DNA from 3 places in the Cryobacterium sp. TMT1-3 genome. Region 3 is predicted to be linked to each of the others. Evidence: riboswitches for the same ligand, from Rfam matches in the RefSeq annotation. Region 3 holds a riboswitch; each other region holds the start of a gene.
What was found. Region 3 has a riboswitch for thiamine pyrophosphate ahead of thiC (phosphomethylpyrimidine synthase ThiC). Riboswitches for the same ligand answer to the same signal wherever they lie in the genome.

Region 1 (3,271 bases), 220 kb from region 3:
CCCCCGGTACCCATGATCAGGCGCGAGGTGAACTCGACGCCGTCAATCATCAGACTGTCAGTGTGTGTGGGCACGATCAACCTCCCTGAACCGCAGAAACGATTTCAACTTCATCGCCGGCGGCAAACCGGGTGCACGACCACTGGCTGCGGGGAACGACCGCGGCATTCCGCGCGACGGCCACGCCGAGACGGCCCCCGTCGTCGGCCCGGCCCTCTGCGTCAATGGGGCGATCGGTGATCTGGGCTACGAGGTCGGTCACGCTGCCACCGGCCCGCACGGTTCGGCTCTGGCCGTTGACGGTGATGGTGACGGTCACGAGTGGCCTCCGTTGAGCGAAGCGGATGCGAGAACCCGGCTCGCCGAGAAACGATCCGGCCGAAAGCTCCGCCACCGATCCGTGGCGTTCCCCTCGATGAGGTCAACACAGTGCTGGGCAGCCATCGGGGTGAGCAGCACCCCGTGGCGAAAGAATCCGGTGGCGATGATGAGGCCGGGAATATCGCCACTGTCGGCTCCGGAACGGCTGACCCGACCGAGCAGCGGCGCATTGTCGGGCGTTCCCGGCCGCGCCCGAGCGGTCACCTCGAGAAGTTCGAGTTCGCTGACCGCCGGCACCAGCTCCTGGGCGTCCCGCAGCAGTTGGTGAACGCCACCGGCCGACACCGCGCTCGAGCCGTCTTCACGCTGGGTGGCTCCGATCACGAGCGTTCCGTCGGTGCGGGGGACCAGATAGACCGGCACGCCGTGCACCAGGCCGCGCACCGTGCAGGTGAGCAACGGCCGAAGGTGCTCGGGAACACGCAGCCGAAGGACCTCACCATAGACCGGGCGCAGCGGCAGGCGCAGGTGCTCGGGCAGCCCGCTCAGGTCGGCCGCCCCGAGCCCGTTGGCCACGACCACTTCGGTCGCGCTGACCGTTGAGCCATCAACCAGGGCCACGCCGGTGACGCGCGAGGAGGCATCCGCTGCAACGTCGTGCAGGAGCCCACGGGCACGCACGCGAAGCACGGCTGGCTGGCCGTCTCTGACGAGCCCGACCAACGCGAGCTGGATGCGCGCGGTGAGCTGGCGCGGGTCAACCTGATGATCCTGGCCCACCAGGAAGGCACCGGAAATGCGCGGACTCAGCAGCGGCTCGAGCTCACGTGCTTCGCGAACGGTCAGGGGCTCAACGCCCAGCCCGTTGACCAGTTGTACGCCGCGAAGGTCGGCGAGCGCTTGCCGATCGGCCGCTTCGGCACCGACGTTGATGGTTCTGGTTCTCTGGTACCCGGTGAGGTCCGACGCGGTTCCGAGCGATTCGATGAAGGCGGGATACAGCGCCGAGGAGGCGAGCATGAGCTCGAGGAGCGCCTCCTCCTGGTAATGCAGTTCGCTCACTGCCGCGAGCATTCCGGCGGCCGCGAAGGTGGCACCTCCGGCCGGATCCGGGTCGATGACGACCGCCGTGCGGCCGGTCTGCGCCACGGCCCAGGCGATGCCGAGACCGATGATGCCGCCACCGATGACGGCAACGTCGACGCTGCGATGGGCCCGCCGCTCACTCATGGCGCGCTTCGCAGAGTGGGGACGGGTGGCGAGTGCTATCGATCATGCGGACATTCCTTCGCTAGTGCTAACTAGACAGGTTCAGCGGGTATCGATCTCAGCTCGCACACAATATGGAGCACCCCGTGTCAGGGCCCAGCCTATACGCGCTCACGCCTCGAGCCCGCTGCGGCGCCCGAGGCCGGGCAGCAGCCACCTAATGTTGGACAAATGGACCAGATGACCGCCCGGCTGTATCTCTGCACCGATGCGCGTAAGGATCGGGGTGATTTCGCTGACTTCGTGCACGCCGCGTTCGCCGGCGGGGTCGACATCATCCAACTGCGCGACAAGACCATCGATGCCGCCGAAGAGCTCGACTATCTCGAAATTCTGCGCACGGTCGCCGAGCAACGGGCCCGGCTCTGGGCCGTCAACGACCGGGCGGATATCGCCGGTCTCGCCGGCGCTCCGGTGTTCCACGTCGGGCAGACCGACCTGCCGCTCGCCTCGGCCCGCACTTTGCTCGGCCCGGCCCCGCGGATCGGCCTGTCCACGCACACCCCCGAGCAAGTGGATGCCGCGCTCGCCGCCGACAATCTCGATTACTTCTGCGTCGGCCCGGTCTGGGCCACGCCGACCAAGCCCGGTCGCGCCGCGGTCGGAACCGAGTTGCTGGGCTACGCGGCCGAGCAGAGCGCATCCGCTGCCAGCCCGCGCCCGTGGTTTGCCATCGGCGGTATCGACCTCGGCACCATCGACCAGGTGGTCGAGGCCGGCGCCACTCGGGTGGTCGTGGTGCGGGCGATCACCGACGCCGACGACCCGACGGATGCCGCGCAGCGGCTTCTGGCCAGCCTGCCCCCGCTCGACTAATCGAACGGTCAGGCCCGTGCACCCGGACTGGAGGAGGCGCCTGCGCGCGCGAACAGCCGATGAAAGTGGTGGATCGGACCGTTTCCCCGGCCGACCTCGAGCTCGTCAGCGTGGGCCAGGGCATCCTGGAGCCAGTCCTTGACCTCGGCGAGGGACTGCGCCCAGTTCCCCCTTCGAGCCTGCACGGTCGCCATCGCCGCCGACAGGGAACACCCGGTGCCGTGACTATTCCTGGTCTCGATGCGCGGCGCCGTGAACTCGAGCACCTTGTGCGTGAGCAGCCCGTGGGTGTTTACCAGAGCATCGGGGCAGGCTGTTCCGGTGAAGTGCCCGCCCTTGACCAGCACGGTGGTTCCGGTGCGGGCCGACAGCCGTTCGCCCTGTTCGAGAGCCTCGGTCCAGTCGATCGCCGCTGGCTCATTGAGCAGGACGGCCAGCTCGGGAACGTTGGGCGTGACGAGGTCTGCGTGCGGAATCAGGTCGCGCAGTGCCTGCTCCGCTGAGGCGTCGAGCAGCCGGTCACCGCTGGTCGCCACCATCACCGGGTCGAGCACGACCAGCGGCGGCCGACACTCCTCCAGCCAGGAACCCACCTCGGTGATCACCGCGAAATTCGCGAGCATGCCGATCTTGACGGCGTCGATGGTCACGTCGTCGCTCACCGCGGTCAATTGCTGCCGGAGAAAATGGACCGGCGGGGTGTGCACCGCGCGCACCCCGCGCGTATTCTGCGCGACCAGGGCAGTCACGACCGCCATTCCGTAGCCGCCGTTGGCCGCGATGCTTTTCAGGTCGGCCTGAATTCCGGCGCCGCCGGTGGGATCGGTGCCGGCAATACTGAGAATCCTGGGCGTCTGCCGCAGCG
Region 2 (3,271 bases), on a different contig from region 3:
TCGACGCGCTGAGCCCGATCACCGCGTCACCCCCAACGAGGTCGCGCACCGCGCCAACGGGCAGGTCGGACTGTCCGACGTGCACCCCAGCCAGCCGGCGTCCGGCAGCACGGGCGGCCAGAAACACGTCGACCCTGTCGTTCACGATCAGCGCCACGGTGTCCGGGAGCACATCCGCGATGCGCAGAACGGTGTCGAGGAACTCCTGCCCGCCGGTCTCCTTCTCACGCACCTGCACGGCGCTCACTCCCCCAGAAACGGCGCGGCACACCACGTCCACGATGCTGCTACCGGCCGCGGCGGCCTGCGCCGAGTCGGTCACCAAGTACAGCGACAAGTCGAGGTTCATCGGAGCACCGCCCGGCGCGCGATGTCCTGCGCGCTGACGGTGGCCAGGGCGTCCACAAAGGCGACAGCGAAGCTGCTCGGACCGGCGGCGGACTCTGCCGCAAGCTCGGCCGCGACGGTGTAAACCGTGGCCGCGGCCACCGTGGTGGCGAACCTGTCGTCGTCGACCGCGGCGAACGCAGCCATGACCGCGCCGAGGGCACAGCCCCCGCCGGTGACGCGAGTGAGCAGCGGATGCCCGTTGTCGATGCGCACCAGCTCACGGCCATCCGTGATGATGTCGACGGGCCCGGAGACGGCGATCACCCCACCGGTCATGCCTGCTAGTGCGTCTGCTGCGGCCAGTGCGGCATCCACCTCGTCGGACGAGTCGACCCCGCGCCCACCGGAGCCGGCACCCGCCAGCGCGATGATCTCCGACGCGTTTCCGCGCACCACCGTGGGTCGCAGGTCGCGCAGGGCGAAGGCCAGCGGCGTGCGCACGGGCAGGAAACCAACGGCAACGGGGTCGAGCACCCACGGTGTGCCGGCGTCGTTCGCGGCGGTGACGGCCTCGACCATCGCGTCGCGTTGTTCCACGGTGGGGGTACCGAGATTAACGAGCAGCCCGGATGCGACCCGCGCGAACGCGCCCGCCTCACCCGGAATGTCGACCATCGCGGGTGCCGCACCGAGCGAGAGCAGCACGTTCGCGGTGAAGTTCACCACAACACTATTGGTAATGCACTGCACGAGCGGCGGGTGAGACCGCACCCCGTCGAGAGCTGAACAGGTGAAAGGAATCAGGTCTTCTGGCGTGCGCATATGCGCGACATCCCTTCGCTAGTACTAACTAGATCAGGTTCAACGGGTGTTATCTCAGCTCCAGATGGAGCACCCCGTGTCACTTGGCTTACGGCCTAGCGTATCGCAGCGCCCTCGTTCTCATCCAATCCTGGACGCGGCCAAACATCCGCGCTCTCTGTTAGTTATGAGGCGCACAGGTGTACAAGAAGGCCAGCGACGCACTGTCTCAGAAAAGTACAGCTTTCCAAGACGCCAAGTGCGCCCGGATCTCGACACTCGATCCCGCGTATTACCGACGCAGCCGAACGTCTCGGAAAAACGTCTCACCCACTCCCCAGGGGCAGGCTCATTTAGGTGTCCGCAGGCGGCCAGCGAATCAGGTCTCTTCACGGCCACCTCCCAATTGGCCAACGAGCTGTTAGTCAATTACCCGGTGTTGAACGTCTCCCGGGGTGACGATGTGGGCGTCTTCTCCGGTGACGATGGGTTTAGCGTGTCAGGATTTGGTATCTGTTCGTCGGCGGCGTCAGGCTGACGATGTCCGGATAGACGAATAGGACCTGCAGCTCACCAACAACAGCTCAGTCGAGTGCACGGTCGAGGGATATCCGCTCGCTCTGGAGGCGGAGGGAGAGCGGCCTCGAAAGCACAACGGCCGGCTCCCCGAGGGGAACCAGCCATCGTGTGGTGCGTGGTGTTACTCGCCTACGCTCACGGGCTGGGCCTCGGCGTTGGCCGTGTGTGCGCCCGTGGTGAGGGCGTCCGTGATCTTGGCGCCCAGGTCGGAGTCGACCGAGGTCCAGTACCAGATGAAGCGCTCCTTGATGCGGTCGACGGTCAGTGCGCTGTACTGGCCCACGAGGGTCTCGAGCAGGCGGGCCTTGGCGCCGTCGTCGTAGACCTCGCGGTACAGCGTGCCCGCCTGGCCGAAGTCGTCGTCCTCGGAGTGCAGGGTCTGTGCGGCGCGAACGAGCTCGCCGTCGGTCTCCCAGCCACCCTCACCGGCGGCGACCGGGTCGGCGACGAGGCCGTCGTACGAGTTCGGCGCATAAGTGCGCGCGGTCGCATCGCTGAACTGGTAGCGCATGTGGCCTTCGTGCTCATAGTTGTGCACTTCGGCAGCGTGCGGCTGGTTCACCGGGAGCTGGTTGTAGTTGGTCCCAATGCGGGCGCGCTGCGCGTCCGGGTAGGAGAACACGCGGGCCATGAGCATCTTGTCGGGGCTGATGTCGATGCCGGGCACGAGGTTCGAGGGCGAGAACGCTGCCTGCTCGATCTGAGCGAAGAAGTTCACCGGGTTGCGGTTGAGCGTATAGTGGCCAACCTTCACCAGCGGGTAGTCGGCGTGGGGCCAGACCTTCGTGATGTCGAACGGGTTGAATCGGTAGGTCTTCGCATCCTCGTAGGGCATGATCTGCACGAAGACGTCCCACGTGGGGAAGTCGCCGCGCTCGATGGCGTCGTGCAAGTCGCGACGGTAGTAATCCGCGTCAACACCGGCAATCTTCTCGGCCTCCTCAGCGGTGATGTTGTGTACACCCTGGCGTGACTTGAAGTGGTACTGCACCCAGTAGCGACCGCCTTCGGCGTTGATCCACTGGTAGGTGTGCGAACTGTAGCCGTTCAGCTCACGCCACGAGCGGGAGAGGCCGCGGTCGCCCATGAGGTAGGTGACCTGGTGGGCCGACTCGGGTGAAAGGGTCCAGAAGTCCCACTGCATGTCTGCGTCGCGCAGACCGGAACCGCCGAGGCGCTTCTGTGAGTGGATGAAGTCGGGGAACTTGATGCCGTCACGAATGAAGAAAACCGGGGTGTTGTTGCCGACAATGTCGTAGTTGCCCTCGGTCGTGTAGAAACGGAGCGCATAGCCACGGACGTCGCGCCAGGTGTCGGGGGAACCTTGCTCGCCGGCGACGGAAGAGTTGCGCTGCAGCACCTCGCTCTTGGCGCCAGGCTGGAACACGGCCGCGCGGGTGTACGCCGAGACATCTTCGGTGACCTCGAACTCGCCGAACGCTCCGCCGCCCTTGGCGTGCGGGTTGCGCTCCGGCACACGCTCGCGGTTGAACGCCGCGAGCTTCTCGACCAGTACGCGGTCGTGAAGGGCGGTTACGCCGTCGGGGCCGGTGGTGAGCGA
Region 3 (3,271 bases):
GATCACCCCGGTTTTCACGTCGTCGCGATTGGGCAGCCCGAGGTGTTCCTTGGGCGTGACGTAGCAGAGCATGGCGGTTCCGGCCTGGGCGATGATGGCCGCGCCGATCGCGCTCGTGATGTGATCGTAGGCCGGCGCGATGTCGGTCGCGAGCGGGCCGAGGGTGTAGAACGGGGCCTCCTCGCACAGCTCTTCTTCAAGGCGCACGTTCTCAACGATCTTGTGCATCGGCACGTGGCCCGGCCCCTCGATCATCACCTGCACACCATAGGATTTCGCGACCTTTGTCAATTCCCCGAGGGTGCGCAGCTCGGCGAACTGCGCTTCGTCGTTGGCGTCGGCGATCGAGCCGGGGCGCAGGCCGTCGCCGAGGGAGAAGGTCACGTCGTAGCGGCGCAGAATCTCACAGAGCTCCACGAAGTGGGTGTACAGAAAGCTCTCCTCGTGGTGGGCGAGGCACCAGGCAGCCATGATCGAGCCGCCCCGCGAGACGATGCCGGTGACCCGGTTCGCAGTGAGCGGAACGTAGCGCAACAGAACGCCGGCGTGCACGGTCATATAGTCGACACCCTGCTCGCACTGCTCGATCACGGTGTCGCGGTAGATCTCCCAGGTGAGCAGGGCCGGGTCGCCATTGACCTTCTCGACCGCCTGGTAGAGCGGAACGGTGCCCACCGGAATCGGCGAGTTACGCATGATCCACTCCCGCGTGAGGTGGATATCCTGGCCGGTGGAGAGATCCATCAGGGTGTCGGCGCCCCAGCGGGCAGCCCAGACCATTTTCTCGACCTCCTCGGCGACCCCGGAGGTCACGGCGGAATTGCCGATGTTCGCGTTGATTTTCACGGTGAAGGCCTTGCCGATGATCATCGGCTCGCTCTCGGGGTGTTTGTGGTTGGCGGGAATGACAGCCCGGCCGCGCGCCACCTCGTCACGCACGAGTTCGGCCGAGACGCCTTCGCGCGCCGCGATGTAGGCCATCTCGGGGGTGACCCGGCCCGCCCGCGCCCAGACCAGCTGAGTCGCGGCACCGTCGATGGGCAGCGGATGCTCCCACCCGGCCCGCGTCTTCGGCAGCCCCTTCTCGAGGTCGATCGTTGCCGTGTCGTCGGTGTACGGGCCCGACGTGTCGTACAGGTCGAAGTGTTCGCCATTGCTGAGGTTCACCCGGCGCACCGGAATCTCCAGGCCGGGCCAGGCCGGCACCGGTTCGTAGCGTTTGCTGCTGCCCAGGATCGGGCCGGTGGTGACGGTTTCGGACATGATTGTTTCGTCAATTGTGCGCATGGGACTCGAACTTCCTACGCCGGCATTACCCGGACAGGTTCAACGGTCGACGGCCCTGGCCGTCCTCTCAGCTCGCTGGTGCGCGCTCCCGTGGTGTGTGTGTCTTCTGACCCCCTCACCCTAGCGCGCGTCACGCGCTCGGGCACGCTCGGCGGTCACCGCGCCCGTTGTGGGCCGCCGCGCCAGGCATGGGTGGCGTGACCGCCGGGAGCTGGCGCCCGAGCCTGCGCGAGGGCGAGAGCTGGCGGGGGGCATCCGCTCAGCGGGAGAGAGCGGCGAGCTCGGCCCGGGTTGAGGCACCGACCTTGCGCAGCAGGTTGGCTACGTGGAACTTCACCGTGTTCTCGCTGATGGTCAGCGCTTCGGCGATGGCCTTGTTCCGGGCGCCCGAGGCGACGAGCTCGAGTACGCCGCGTTCCCGGGGGCTCAGGCCCCAGGCAGCAGCGGTTGTGACGGATGCTGTGGGCGCGTCGAGCGGCAGCGACACCGCCATCTCGGATCCCCAGCCCGCGGTCGCCTCGACATTGAGCGAGCCGCTGAGCGCGACGACCCGCGCGGCCAGCTGGCGCACGCTCGGCACCTCGGCATCGAGGTCGCCCGGTCCGTCGTCGCGAATGCGAATGAGCAGGTTGCTGCCGTCGCAGTCCCACTGCACGCGCACCCGGCCGACGCCGGCCTGTTCGACCAGGGCGAGCACGGCGCCGCGCACGATGGCCCTGGCTTCGTGAGCGACTTCGCCCGGAAGCGCGCGCCCGTTGACCGGCGGCTCGATGAACTGCACGTCGAGGTCGCCGAAACGCACGAGTGGGCGCAGATCGTTCTTGAGGCGTTCGAAGGCGCGGGCGACCGGTTCCTCGGTGAGGCTGCGATCGAGGTCGCTCACCGCGCGCAGGGCGACCATCGCGCTCGCGGCGAGTTCGATGGCCTTCTGCCGGGCGGCCGTGTCGCTCGTGCTGCTTGAGCGGAGCACGGCCAGCAGGGATTCCAGCGTCGTCGCGTGCGCATCAGTGAGGTCAGCGATGAGCTTGGAGCGTTCGGCGGCCATGCTGCGCGCGGACTGGGCTGTCTGGGTGGACTGCAGGGTGGAGTCGTCAGGGAAGGTCATGCCTCCAGCCTATCCAAACCATCCTCTGGGCCCGCCCAAGACCATTCGTTCGGGTAGTTTAACCGTTCATTTGGCGGGCCGCGCACCCGCTCGAAAGAGTGGAGCATTGACCTATGACCAAAACAATGACCACCCCGAGAACAGCGGATGCCCTCGGCCTCATTTTCGCCGAAAACAGCCGCGTGGTCGACGTGCTGCGGGCATCCGCTTCGTCACTCGACGTTGCGGCGAGTCTGCTCGCTGCGGCGCCGCGAGTGTTCGTGCTCGGCGCCGGCCGCTCCGGACTGGCGCTCAAGATGACCGCGATGCGCCTCATGCACCTCGGGCTGGACGTGCACGTGGTCGGCGAGGTGACCAGCCCGGCCATAGCTGCCGGCGACGTGCTGTTGGTGGCAAGCGGATCAGGCACGACGGGCGCCATCGTGCGTGCCGCCGAGACGGCTGACGGTGTGGGCGCGAGCATTCTCGCGCTGACCACAGCGGCCGCGTCACCGCTCGGGCAGCTTGCCGCGGTGACCGTGCTCATTCCCGCGGCCGCCAAGCAGGACCACGACGGACAGGCGTCGGCCCAGTATTCGGGCGGCTTGTTCGAACAGTCCGTGCTGCTGGTCGGTGACGCTCTCTTTCACACGCTCTGGCAGTTGAGCGGCCGCACGGCCGAAGAGCTCTGGCCGCGTCACGCCAACCTCGAGTAAGACCGACCGGGCCCGGGCCCGGGCACACACACCACTGAAACCAACAGAAAGAAGAACCCCATGAAGCTTCAGGTAGCAATGGACGTACTGACCACCGACGCCGCACTCGCGCTCGCCGCCCAGGTCGCCCCGCACGTCGACATCATCGAGCTCGGCACCCCGCTGATCAAGGCCGAGGGCCTGC

Region 1: another riboswitch for thiamine pyrophosphate. It lies ahead of thiO (glycine oxidase ThiO); the one in region 3 lies ahead of thiC (phosphomethylpyrimidine synthase ThiC).
Region 2: another riboswitch for thiamine pyrophosphate. It lies ahead of thiM (hydroxyethylthiazole kinase); the one in region 3 lies ahead of thiC (phosphomethylpyrimidine synthase ThiC).

Annotation. Positions count from the first base shown of each region.
Region 1 is NZ_SOFW01000040.1:220,688-223,958, forward strand. Features, by position in the region: gene E3O25_RS15530 (thiazole synthase) at 1-50, opposite strand, end outside; gene thiS (sulfur carrier protein ThiS) at 77-319, opposite strand; gene thiO (glycine oxidase ThiO) at 316-1,551, opposite strand; TPP riboswitch at 1,588-1,687, opposite strand; gene thiE (thiamine phosphate synthase) at 1,762-2,406, shown strand; partial or broken gene thiD (bifunctional hydroxymethylpyrimidine kinase/phosphomethylpyrimidine kinase) at 2,460-3,271, opposite strand, start outside.
Region 2 is NZ_SOFW01000019.1:26,191-29,461, reverse strand. Features, by position in the region: gene thiE (thiamine phosphate synthase) at 1-349, opposite strand, end outside; gene thiM (hydroxyethylthiazole kinase) at 346-1,152, opposite strand; TPP riboswitch at 1,146-1,239, opposite strand; gene E3O25_RS05650 (catalase) at 1,832-3,271, opposite strand, start outside.
Region 3 is NZ_SOFW01000040.1:435,967-439,237, reverse strand. Features, by position in the region: gene thiC (phosphomethylpyrimidine synthase ThiC) at 1-1,287, opposite strand, end outside; TPP riboswitch at 1,282-1,389, opposite strand; gene E3O25_RS16675 (LuxR C-terminal-related transcriptional regulator) at 1,547-2,392, opposite strand; gene hxlB (6-phospho-3-hexuloisomerase) at 2,506-3,087, shown strand; gene hxlA (3-hexulose-6-phosphate synthase) at 3,148-3,271, shown strand, end outside.